DNA from 3 places in the Streptomyces sp. NPDC006487 genome. Region 3 is predicted to be linked to each of the others. Evidence: riboswitches for the same ligand, from Rfam matches in the RefSeq annotation. Region 3 holds a riboswitch; each other region holds the start of a gene.
What was found. Region 3 has a riboswitch for cyclic di-AMP ahead of ACFYM0_RS05975 (LysM peptidoglycan-binding domain-containing M23 family metallopeptidase). Riboswitches for the same ligand answer to the same signal wherever they lie in the genome.
Positions count from the first base shown of each region.

Region 1: another riboswitch for cyclic di-AMP. It lies ahead of ACFYM0_RS07915 (transglycosylase family protein); the one in region 3 lies ahead of ACFYM0_RS05975 (LysM peptidoglycan-binding domain-containing M23 family metallopeptidase).
Region 2: another riboswitch for cyclic di-AMP. It lies ahead of ACFYM0_RS17080 (M23 family metallopeptidase); the one in region 3 lies ahead of ACFYM0_RS05975 (LysM peptidoglycan-binding domain-containing M23 family metallopeptidase).

Region 1 is NZ_JBIAHN010000004.1:89,327-93,162, forward strand. It holds gene eno (phosphopyruvate hydratase) at 1-895, opposite strand, end outside; gene ACFYM0_RS07915 (transglycosylase family protein) at 1,263-1,955, opposite strand; cyclic di-AMP (ydaO/yuaA leader) riboswitch at 1,958-2,129, opposite strand; gene ACFYM0_RS07920 (transglycosylase family protein) at 2,406-3,566, opposite strand; gene ACFYM0_RS07925 (cytochrome P450) at 3,671-3,836, opposite strand, start outside.
Region 2 is NZ_JBIAHN010000009.1:72,849-76,684, reverse strand. It holds gene ACFYM0_RS17085 (GntR family transcriptional regulator) at 1-622, opposite strand, end outside; gene ACFYM0_RS17080 (M23 family metallopeptidase) at 830-1,624, opposite strand; cyclic di-AMP (ydaO/yuaA leader) riboswitch at 1,637-1,796, opposite strand; gene ACFYM0_RS17075 (M16 family metallopeptidase) at 2,036-3,403, opposite strand; gene ACFYM0_RS17070 (M16 family metallopeptidase) at 3,424-3,836, opposite strand, start outside.
Region 3 is NZ_JBIAHN010000003.1:170,058-173,893, forward strand. It holds gene ACFYM0_RS05970 (winged helix DNA-binding domain-containing protein) at 1-689, opposite strand, end outside; gene ACFYM0_RS05975 (LysM peptidoglycan-binding domain-containing M23 family metallopeptidase) at 756-1,748, opposite strand; cyclic di-AMP (ydaO/yuaA leader) riboswitch at 1,753-1,947, opposite strand; gene ACFYM0_RS05980 (tyrosine-protein phosphatase) at 2,293-3,114, shown strand; gene ACFYM0_RS05985 (aspartate aminotransferase family protein) at 3,134-3,836, opposite strand, start outside.

The DNA of each region.
Region 1 (3,836 bases), on a different contig from region 3:
GGGTCTTCCAGCCCGACCAGTCGTCTTCGTACAGCGGGTCCTCGATGGACACGAGCGGGTACGCGGAGACGAGCTCCTCGTAGTACTCGGTCATCTCGGCGGCCGAGCGGGACTGGCCCTCGAACTCGTACTTGCCGTCCTTGTAGAACTCGGACGCGGCGACGTCGAGCGCGAGCGCGATGTCCTTGCCCGGGACGTAGCCGGCCTGCTTGATGGCCTCGACGATGAGGTCGAGCGCGGCGCGGTTCGACTCCAGGTTCGGCGCGAAGCCGCCCTCGTCGCCCAGACCGGTGGAGAGGCCCTTGGTGTGCAGGACCTTCTTGAGGGTGTGGTAGACCTCGGCGCCCCAGCGAAGGGCCTCGGAGAAGGACTCCGCGCCGATCGGGGCGATCATGAACTCCTGGATGTCGACGTTGGAGTCGGCGTGCGACCCACCGTTCAGGATGTTCATCATCGGAACGGGCAGCAGGTGCGCGTTCGGACCGCCGAGGTAGCGGAAGAGCGGCAGGTCCGAGGCCTCGGACGCGGCGTGCGCGACGGCGAGGGAGACGCCGAGGATGGCGTTGGCGCCGAGGGAGCCCTTGTTCTCGGTGGCGTCCAGGTCGATCATCGCCTGGTCGATCAGGCGCTGCTCGGTGGCGTCGTAGCCGACGAGCTCCGGGCCGAGCTGCTCGATGACGGCGAGGACGGCCTTCTCTACGCCCTTGCCCATGTAGCGGTTGGGGTCACCGTCACGGAGCTCTACGGCTTCGAACGCTCCGGTGGAGGCGCCGGACGGGACTGCAGCACGGCCGGTGCTGCCATCGTCGAGGCCCACCTCGACCTCGACCGTGGGATTGCCTCGGGAGTCCAGGATTTCCCGGGCTACGACGACGTCGATGGACGGCACGAGCATCTCCTTCTGGGATGTGACGCTGGGTGTGCGGTGGCATGTCAGGCCGTGGGATGGCCTTGCCGCTTAGAGCCTAACCGCCTGCGGGCACTCGGCCAGCCGACCGCCCGGGTCCTGGGACGAAAAAGGGCCTGAATGCCCCTCTTACAGGACATAGGACCCTTGATCATCGGCATTTCGGAGGCCCCGTCAGACCGAAGGCATCCGCACACAGCACCGCCCGGCGCGAAGGGGGTTGCGCGCCGGGCGGTGGAATCATGCGGTGGAACTACTGCGTGTCGCGAAAGCGGACACGACCGTTCTCGCAGGTTTCAGCCGGGGTTCAGCTTCGGCTTCGGCCCGCGCCTCGGGTCCCGCTTCAGCTCCTGCTTCAGCTGAGCTTGAGCTTCTGACCCGGGAAGATCAGGTTGGCGTCCGTGACGATGTCCTTGTTGAGCTCGAAGAGCTTCTCCCAGCCACCGGCCACGTTGTTCGCGTCGGCGATCGCACCCAGCGTGTCGCCGGACTTGACCGCGTAGGAGCCGTTGCCCGTCTTGGGGGCCTCGGTCTTCGCGGCCGGACGCTCGGAGCGGGTGGTCGGAGCCTCGACGCGCTTGGTCTCCTGCTTCGGCGCGGCCTTCTCCTGCTTCGGCGCGGGCTTCGGCTGCGTCTTCGGCTTGGCGGGGGTCTGGGTCGAGCCGCCCGTGTAGGAGGAGTTCGACAGGCCCACGCCACAGGACGGCCAGGCGCCCTTGCCCTGGCCCTTGAGGACCTTCTCGGCGATGGCTATCTGCTGCGACTTGGAGGCCTGGTTGGCCTGCGCGGCGTACGCCTTGCCGCCGTACGCGGCCCACGTGGAGGACGAGAACTGCAGGCCGCCGTAGTAGCCGTTGCCCGTGTTGATGGACCAGTTGCCGCCGGACTCGCACGAGGCGACGCGGTCCCACTCGGAAGCGGTCGCGGCCGAGGCGGTGCCCGCGGCCATCAGCGGCGCGGCCACGGCGACACCGGCGACACCGGCGAGCGTGACGATGCGGACGGCCTTGGAACCGCGACGGTGCTTGCCCTTGCCCGAAAGCAGCATGGAGTTCTCCTCACCGACGCCTACGAGGTGAGCTGTCGGGTTCGGGCGAGTGAGTGCCCGGCCGAGCGACCTAGCGCTTGGCTTAACCCCTAGCCGGCGATGTGACCGTCTCTCAACGGCCGCTACCGGCGCCTACCTTGGTTCCCCCGCTCCTGCCTTCGGCGCTTTACGCGACGAGTGTTCCCTCCGTCCGCCGGCAGGATTCGGCGATGCGGTCGAAGGAGCCCGCGGTGGCGAGCGATTCAGAAGGTAGACAGGTCTCCCCCCGATGTTCAACGAGCGACATCGGGGGGAAACAGTGCCTACTTGCGCTCCCCGGAAGGGCGTTTGCGCAGGTGAGGGCGGGGTTTGCGGAACCCTCCGGGCCGGACACGCCAGTTGACCTGAAGAGACACATGTCTCACTTACAGAAAACGGACAATCAGCTGGTTCCGGGCGCTTCAAGTGTCCTTATTGATGCGTTAGATCCAGGTTCTGGCCGGGCTTGATCAGGTCCGCATCGCCGCCGATGACCTGCTCGTTGGCCTCGTAGAGACCCTTCCAGCCACCCTTCACCCCGTTGGCGTCCGCGATCTCGATCAGGCTGTCGCCCTCCTTCACGGTGTACGTCGGGTCCGACGCGGCGTCAGGCACGGCGGGCGTCTCGACGGCGGCCGGGCCGCGGTGCTTGCCGCCGCCCTCGCTCGCACCGGAGGCCGCCGGAGCGGTCGGGGAGGCGGACTCGCCGGGCGCGGCCGGAGTCGTCGGGGCCGTGGGATCAACCGGGTTGACCGGAAGTGTCGGGTTCGCCGGATTCCCCGGGTTCGCCGGATTCGCCGAGTTCCCCGGGGCGGACGGAGTCACCGGAGCCGTCGGGTCCACCGGCTGCGTCGGCCCCACCGGCAGGGTCGGGTCCACGGACGGCGGTGTGGGAGTGGTGGGGTTCACCGGAGTGGTGGGGTCCGTCGGGGCGGTGGGGTCCGCGGGGCTCGTGGGAGCCGTCGGGTCGCCCGGGAGGCCGGGAGGCGGCGTCTCCAGCTCCGGCAGCGGCATGACGGGCAGTTCGCCCGGCACGCCGATCGGATAGTCGGGCAGCACCGAGGCCGACGGGGTCGGACCCTTCTGCGTCGGGGCTCCGAAGTCCGTGGACTGCTTGCCCGAGCCGGTGTGGGGCACGGAGGCGTCCGGGCGGGACGGAGCCGGGGCGGCGGATCCGGAACCGCCGGGCAGGCCCGGGTCCACCTCGGCGGCGGGCGCGTCCTGCGTCAGACCGGCCTGCACCCCGCACAGCGGCCATGCCTGGGGGCCCTGGGAAGCCAGGACCCGTTCGGCCACGGCGATCTGCTGGGAGCGGCTGGCGAGGTCGGCGCGCTCGGCGAAGTCCAGTCCGCCGGCGCTCTTCCACTGCTCCTGGCTGAACTGCAGCCCGCCGTACGTGCCACCGCCGAAGTTGGCGCTCCACGTACCGCCGCTCTCGCACTCGGCGACCTTGTCCCATGTGGAGGTCTCCGCGGCGCTCGCGCCCGTGGCGGCGAGCAGGGGCAAGGCGAGTGCGGTGCCGGTGACTCCGGCGGTGACGACAAGTGCGGGCACTTGTCGGGGGCGTCTGTGGCGGCCGTTCCCGGAACGCATGAGGCTGCACCTTTCGCATAACGGCGGGGTAACGGCAGAACCTAGCGGCCTTCGAACGCCAGTCACAAGTTTGGGCAGCCAACTGACTTCCGGTCAGGATGGTTTCAGGCGTTTTGGGCTTTTGATTCGACGGTGAAGCGGACCGGAAGCGTCCGCAGCCCCCGCATGATGAGCCCGCCGCGCCAGCGCAGCTCCCCGGGAGCCACGGCCAGTTCCAGATCGGGCAGCCGGGTCAGCAGGGTGGCGAGCGCGGTCTGCCCTTCGAGCCGG
Region 2 (3,836 bases), on a different contig from region 3:
TCACGCGCAGCCGATGAGCCCCCGCCGCCCGGTCCACGTGCACCGCGGTCAGCGCCCGGGCCCGCTCGGCGTCGCCCCGGGCCACCGCGTCCACGATCGCGCCGTGCTCCGCCCAGGACTCCACGGGCCGCACCGGGGCCTCCACCACGTACATCCACGCCACCTTGTGGCGCATCTGGGTGAGCAGTGCGATCAGCCCGGGGCTGCCCGAGGCCTGGGAGAGCGTCTCGTGGAACCAGCCGCCCAGGGAGCGCAGGTCCTCCCCCTGCCCCCTCCTGGCCCGCTCCTGGCCCAGCCTGACCAGGCCGCGCAGCACCTTGAGGTGAGCCTCGCTGCGCCGTCTGGCCGCCCGGGCGGCCGCGAGGGGCTCCAGGAGCATCCGCAGCTCCAGGAGGTCGGCCGCCTCCTGTTCGGTCGGCTCGGCCACGCAGGCGCCGGCGTGCCGCCTGGTGGTCACGAACCCCTCGGACTCCAGCGTGCGCAGCGCCTCGCGCACCGGGACGCGCGAGACTCCGTACCGGCGGGCCAGCACTTCCTCGGTCAGCCGGCCGCCGGGCCCGAACACCCCGGAGACGATGTCTTCGCGGATCGCTGTGCATACCGTGTGCGCGGGAATACGCAAGACCGGACCTCCGCCTTTTTCGTATGGCTGTGCGCGTCGCAACTCTATTGCAACACACGATAATTTCCGAGAGCGGCCGGAAATACGAAACATTCACACGGCGCGGAGCACGAAGCCCTCGGCGAGAAGGCCGCGGCGAGATGCACGAAGGCCCCGGCTCGAAGAGAGCCGGGGCCTTCGCGGAAGACGTGCGGTGGGGCGAGCCGGTCAGACGGTGACGCCGTGCGAGCGCAGGTACGTGACCGGGTTGATGTCCGAACCGTAGTCGGCGCCGGTGCGGGCCTCGAAGTGCAGGTGCGGGCCGCTGGAGTTGCCGGTGGAGCCCGACAGGCCGATCTTCTGGCCCGGGGTGACCTGCTGGCCGACGGAGACGCTCAGCGAGGACATGTGGCCGTACTGGGTGTACGTGCCGTCGGCGTGCTTGATGACGACGTTGTTGCCGTAGGCGCCGCCGTAGCCCGCCTCGACCACGGTGCCGAGGCCCACGGCGTGCACCTCGGTGCCGGAGGCGGCGTGGAAGTCGATGCCGGTGTGGCTGCCGGAGGACCACATGCCGCCACCCGCGTGGTACTGGGTGCTGACGTAGGTGTTGTCGAGCGGCGACACGAAGGTGTTGAGGCGCTTGCGCTCCTCTTCGCGGGCGGCGCGCTCGGCGGCCTCGCGCTCGGCCTTGGCCTGCGCTTCGGCCTTCGCCTTGGCCTCGGCGGCCCGCTGCCGTGCGTCGGCCTCGGCCTGCGCCTTGGCGGCGGCGGCATCGGCCGCGCGCTGCTGGGACTGGGCCTGGGCCTCGACGTCACCGGCGAGCTCGTCGGCCACGACGATGGTGTTGAGGGCGCCGGTGTCCTCGACGGAGGGGGAATGGTCCGCGGCGAACGCGGGACCGGCCAGGGAGCCTACGACGCCGGTGGCGGCGAGGGCGGCTATGCCGGCGTAGCCGGCGGTCCTGCGGCTCATACGGCTCGAACCACGGTGCTTGCCGGCGGCACTACTGCCAAACGCCATGAAGGGGCTGATCCTTTCCTTCCCTCTCGCCTACCGGGTTAGCTGACGGGTTCGGAGCAGGAAGGTCTCCTACGGGCCCCCTCTTGCGAGGCGGTCCGATTCACCCCAGGGACACAAGTGGGTCCCCGGCTCCCCAGGCTCGCGCCTGACGGGGACTCGGCGATCGCTGTCCGGTGCCGCGGACGCGGCGGTTACAACTGACGAACAGCACGGCCGACGCTAGGCGGATCATCAGCCAATCACCAAACAGACACGCCCTTTTGTTGCGTACGCCACACCGCATACAAGCAACCACAGCACTAAACGGACAATGCAGACGAAAGGAGCCCTGGCGGACAATCCACCAGGGCTCCTTGCCCGAGACCCATGTACGGGAGGTCAGTTGGCGACCCGCCGGCAGTCAACGGACGGTCAGTTGGTGACCACGGTCACTTCGCCGATCCCGAGGGCCCGCACCGGCTCCTCGATCTGCGAGGCGTCACCGACCAGCACGGTGACCAGCCGGTCCACCGGGAAGGCGCTGACGACCGCCGAAGTGGCCTCAACGGTCCCGGTTTCGGCGAGCCGCGCGTACAACTGCGCCTGGTAGTCGTCCGGGAGCTCCTGCTCCACCTGGTCGGCGAGCGTGCCCGCGACGGAGGCCGCCGTCTCGAACTTCAGCGGGGCCACCCCCACCAAGTTCTGCACGGCCACGTCCCGTTCGGCGTCGGTCAGGCCGCCCGCCGCGAGGGTGCGCAGCACCGTCCAGAGGTCGTCCAGGGCCGGGCCGGTGTTCGGGGTGTCCACCGAGCCGCTGATGGCGAGCATCGAGGCGCCCTTGCCGTCGGCGGTGGAGCGCAGCACCTGGCCGAAGGCGCGCACGCCGTACGTGTACCCCTTCTCCTCGCGCAGCACCTTGTCCAGCCGGGAGGTGAGGGTGCCGCCCAGGCAGTACGTGCCGAGCACCTGGGGTGCCCAGACCCGGTCGTGCCGGTCGGCGCCGATGCGGCCGATCAGCAACTGCGTCTGGACCGCGCCGGGCCGGTCCACGATGACCACGCGGCCCGTGTCGTCGGCGGTGATCGGCGGGACCGGGCGCGGGGCGGTGGTGTCACCGGTCCACGCGCCCAGGGTGTCGGCCAGGACGGCGTCCAGGTCGATTCCGGTCAGATCGCCGACGACCACCGCGGTGGCGGTCGCGGGGCGCACGTGGGCCTCGTAGAAGGCGCGTACGGCCGCGGAGTCGATGCGGGCGACCGTCTCCTCGGTGCCCTGGCGCGGGCGGGACATCCGCAGGGAGGCCGGGAAGAGCTCCTTCGAGAGCTGCTTGGCGGCGCGGCGCTGCGGGTTGGCGCTCTCGTGCGGGATCTCGTCGAGCCGGTTGCGCACCAGCCGGTCGACCTCGGCGTCGGCGAAGGCCGGCGCGCGCAGCGCCTCGGCGACCAGGCCCAGCGCCTTGTGCAGGCGGGAGGCCGGGACCTCCAGGGAGACCCGCAGGCCGGGGTGGTCGGCATGTGCGTCGAGGGTGGCGCCGCAGCGCTCCAGTTCGGCGGCGAAATCCTCCGCGGAGCGCTTGTCGGTGCCCTCGGACAGGGCGCGGACCATGATCGTGGCCACTCCGTCGAGGCCCTCGGGCTCCGCGTCGAGCGGGGCCGCGAGGTTGATCTCGACCGCGACCACCTGCTGGCCCGGCCGGTGGCAGCGCAGCAGGGTCAGGCCGTTGGCCAGTGCCCCGCGCTCGGGGGCCGGGAAGGCCCACGGCTGCGGCTCGCCGGCCTCGGGGCGCGGGTGGAAGGTCATCGTGACGGCTGCGGTGTCGCTCACTGCTCCGCCCCCTCGTTCTCGTCGCTCGCGTCGGTCTCTTCGATGTCATCCGCGGCGATGGGCTCGTAGACGAGCACCGCGCGGTTGTCGGGGCGCAGTCGGGCCGCGGCCACGGCCTGCACCTCCTCGGCGGTGATGTCGAGGACGCGCTGGACGGCGGTCAGGGCGAGCTGCGGGTCGCCGAACAGCACCGCGAAGCGGCACAGTTCGTCGGCGCGGCCCGCCACCGTGCTCAGCCGGTCCAGCCACTCGCGCTCCAGCTGGGCCTGCGCGCGCTCCATCTCCTCGGCCGTCGGGCCCTCGGCGGCGAACCGCGCGAGCTCCTCGTCGACGGCCGCCTCGATGGCGGTCACCTCGACCCCGCTGGAGGTCTTGACGTCCAGCCAGCCCAGCGAGGGCGCGCCGGCGA
Region 3 (3,836 bases):
CTGACCCGCTGGACCAGGGAGAACTGCGCCACGTCCGCCGCCGACGCCGGCCCGAACCCCTCCAGGTAGCGCAGGACCAGCGTCCGCAGGGATTCCTCCGCCGCCTCCGGGTCCGCCGGTACGGTGCGCGGCCGGCACGGGGGCGCGACGTAGGACGGCCGCTCCCCGAACGACCACGGCGCGGCGGTGGGCGCGTGCAGCAGCGGTGCGTACTGCCGCAGCCCCCACCAGGCTCCGGGCCGCGGCGCCACTCCCAGCCGCTGTCCGAGCCAGTCCTCGCACTCCGCCGTCGTACGGGGCCGGTCGGCGAAGTCCAGCAGCTGCGGCACGAGGAGGTCGGCGTCCGCGGCCGTCAGCCCGGAGTCCGTGAAACGGGTCCCGAGCCGGGCGGCCCGTACGGAGGGCTGCACGGCCTCCCGGAAGGCCGGGTAGTCCTCGGCGTGCACGGCGTGCAGGGTCAGCCGCATCAACGTCGACTTGACGACCTCGCGCCCCGTGAAGGCGGCGTCGAGGTCTGCCGGGTCGAAGCCGGCGAGCCGGTTCCACAGCGCGAGGTACGGCGAGGCGGCGTGCTGCGCCTGCAGGGCGACCACCCGGCGCACCGCGTCGCCCACGTCCATCGCCTCGCGCCCCAGCAGCAACTGCCGTGCGAGCGTGGAGCGGTTGAGCTCCCCGGCGCTGACCTTCATGCCATGACCGTCCCGTCCCCTGTCGGAACGGGCAGCCTAACCGGCACCTCCGACAGCGCCTCGGATTCAGATGCTGACGCCCTTGGACCGCAGGTAGGCCAGCGGGTCGATGTCCGAGCCGTACGAGGGACCGGTGCGGATCTCGAAGTGCAGGTGCGGGCCGGTCACGTTGCCCGTGGCACCGGAGAGGCCCAGGGTCTGCCCGGCGCTGACGCTCTGCCCGGTCGAGACGGAGAGCTGGGAGAGGTGCGCGTACTGGCTGTAATTGCCGTCCTCGTGCCGGATCACGACCTCGTTGCCGTACGCACCGCCCCAGCCGGCGGAGACCACGGTGCCGGCGCCGACCGCCTTGACGGTGGTGCCGGTGCTCGCGGTGAAGTCGACACCGGTGTGGTAGCCGCTGGACCACATGGAGCCGGCGGTCTTGTAGGCGGTGGACGGGCCGCCGCTGACCGGGGCGACGAAGCCGGTCGGCGCGGAGCCGCCCTGCTGCTTGGCGGGCACCTTGGCGGCGGGCACGGCCTCTTCGGAGGAATCCGACGAACCGGCAGAATCATCCGAAGCAGCGGAGCCGGAGGAATCCGATGAACCGGAAGAAGCGGAGTAAGCGGACTTCTTGGCCGGCTTCGGCGTTTCGGCCGGCGCGGACTCGGCCGCCGCGGCCGGAGCCGCGCCCTTCGCGCCGAGCGTGAGCTCGAGGCCCGGGTGGATCAGCGACGGGTCGGTGCCGACGGCCTCGAGGTTGTCCGCGTAGAGCTGCTCCCAGCCACCGGCGAGGTGCTGGCGCTCGGCGATCTTGGAGAGGTAGTCGCCCGGCACGACGGTGTAGACGGTGGGGGCGGCCTGCACGGCGGCGGGCGCGGCCGCGGCCCGGAAGGCCACGGCCTGCGGAGCCTGGACCGGAGCGGCGGCGGGCGCCGCGGCCGGGACACCCGCGGCATGGGCGCCGGTGGCGCCGAGCAGCGGAAGCGCGAGGGCCGCGCCACCGGTGCCCGCGACGGCGAACCCACGGGATATCGAGCGGGACTTGGGACGGCGGTGCTTACCCGTTCCGGACATGGCGAATTCCTCTCCGACGCCTGCGAGGTGAGCTGTCGGGTTCGGACTGGAGATGTCCGGCGGTGTATGTACCGGTGAACAGCACATGCACGGCTTCACCCCGAGCTGTCCCGTTGTAAAGATCCCGAAGGAGCTCCGGAACAGCGGCTTACCTGGTTCCCCCGCTCCTGCCGCGCGCGTGAATAGTCGGGTGCGGTTTCCGGACGGCGGCAGGATTAGGCGGTCCATCCGGATCGATCGCGAAGGTAATCGAGCCCGGCCGCAAGGAACAAGTCCCGAATTCCCCGATGGATTCCCAGTGATGATGGACCGACGGAATTACGGTCACCCTGTGTCCATTCCCCTCGCCCAACAGCCGTCCGGACAGGGGAATTCGCCATTCGCGATCAGACACTCACGGTCACCGTATGATCTGGCTCACGGGGACGTGTCCGATCTCGCCTCTCGCTATGGCAAGTTGGCCTCAAGTGGCGTAATTCGGACACGGGCGACGGCGAGCAACGAAGAGCGGCGACGACCGCACGGACGACACGGAGGAGCCCCTGTGACCCAGCAGATACCCCAGAGCGCCCACACCGATCCGGCAGCGCCCGAAGCGGCACTGACCGGAGTGCGCAACTTCCGCGACGTGGGCGGCTTGCCGACCACGGAGGGGCGAAGGGTCAAGTCGGGACGACTGTTCCGAAGCGGACATCTGGCGCATGCCACCGAAAGCGATGCGGAATTCCTCGGGTCGCTCGGACTGCACACCGTCTTCGACTTCCGCAACGGCGCCGACCACGCGCTGGAGGGGGCGGACGTCGAACTGCCCGGGGTGCTCAACGTCAACATTCCGCTGTCGGATCCGGCCGACGGAAGCGAGTTCTGGAAGATGGTCCGCGACGGGGACCTGGCGCAGCTCCGCGAGATCCTGGGCGAGGGCAAGGCCGCCGCGCGGATGTCCCGTTCGTACCGGACGATGATCCGGACCCGTACCGCCGAGCACAGCCGGGTCGTGCACGCGCTCGCCGAGGACAGCGTCCCGGCGCTGATGCACTGCGCCGCCGGGAAGGACCGGGCCGGCCTGTCGATCGCCGTCACCCTGCTCGCGCTGGGCGTCGAGCGGGAGGCGATCCTCGCGGACTACCTGGAGTCGAACGCCCCGCACAACCGCTACCGGGTCCGCCGGGGCAGCGACTCCCCCGAAGCCCGCGCCCCCGAGGTGATGGAGCTGCTCGCCCCGCTCTTCGACGCCCGCGCCCCGTATCTGACCACGGCCTTCGACACCATCGACGAGGAGTGGGGCGGGGTGGAGCGCTACCTCGCCGAGGGCCTCGGGCTCACGCCCGAGACCCTCGACAGGCTCCGGGGCCGGCTGCTGGACTGACGCCCCACGAGGTGGGCCGTCAGCGGTTCGCGACGGCCTGCCTCACCAGTGTCCGGCCGAAGTCCCACATCAGCGCGCCGCCTCCGTGGGCCTCGTCCATGACCGCGCGGAAGGCGCCGACGAACCGGTCGACGTCCGCCTCGTTCACGATCAGGGGCGGGATCAGCTTGATCACCTCCAGGTGGTCGCCGGAGACCTGCGTGAGGATCCGGTGCTTCTGCAGCAGCGGTACCACCACCATCTGCGCGAACAGGCCCTTGCGCGCCGCCTGCAGCATGCTCCAGCGGCTCCGCAGCCCCAGCGAGGACGGCCGGCCGAATTCGATGCCGATCATCAGCCCGCGCCCCCGTACCTCGTGGAGCAGTTCGTACTCGTCCACGAGCGCGGCGAGCCGGCCGCGCAGCAGGTCGCCCATCGCGCGGGCGCCCGCCACCACCTGCTCGTCCTCCATGACGGACAGGACGGCGAGCCCGGCCGCCATCGCCTGCGCGTTGGAGCCGAAGCTGGCGGAGTGGACGAGCACCCGGTCCATGGAGGAGTAGACCTTCTTGAAGATCCAGTCCTTGCCCAGGGTCGCACCGACGGGCACGTAGCCGCCGGAGAGCGCCTTGGCCACGCAGACCAGGTCCGGTTCGACTCCGGCCTCGTGCTGGTAGGCGTAGAAGTCGCCGGTCCGCCCGAGGCCGGTCTGCACCTCGTCCGCGATCAGCAGTGCTCCCCGC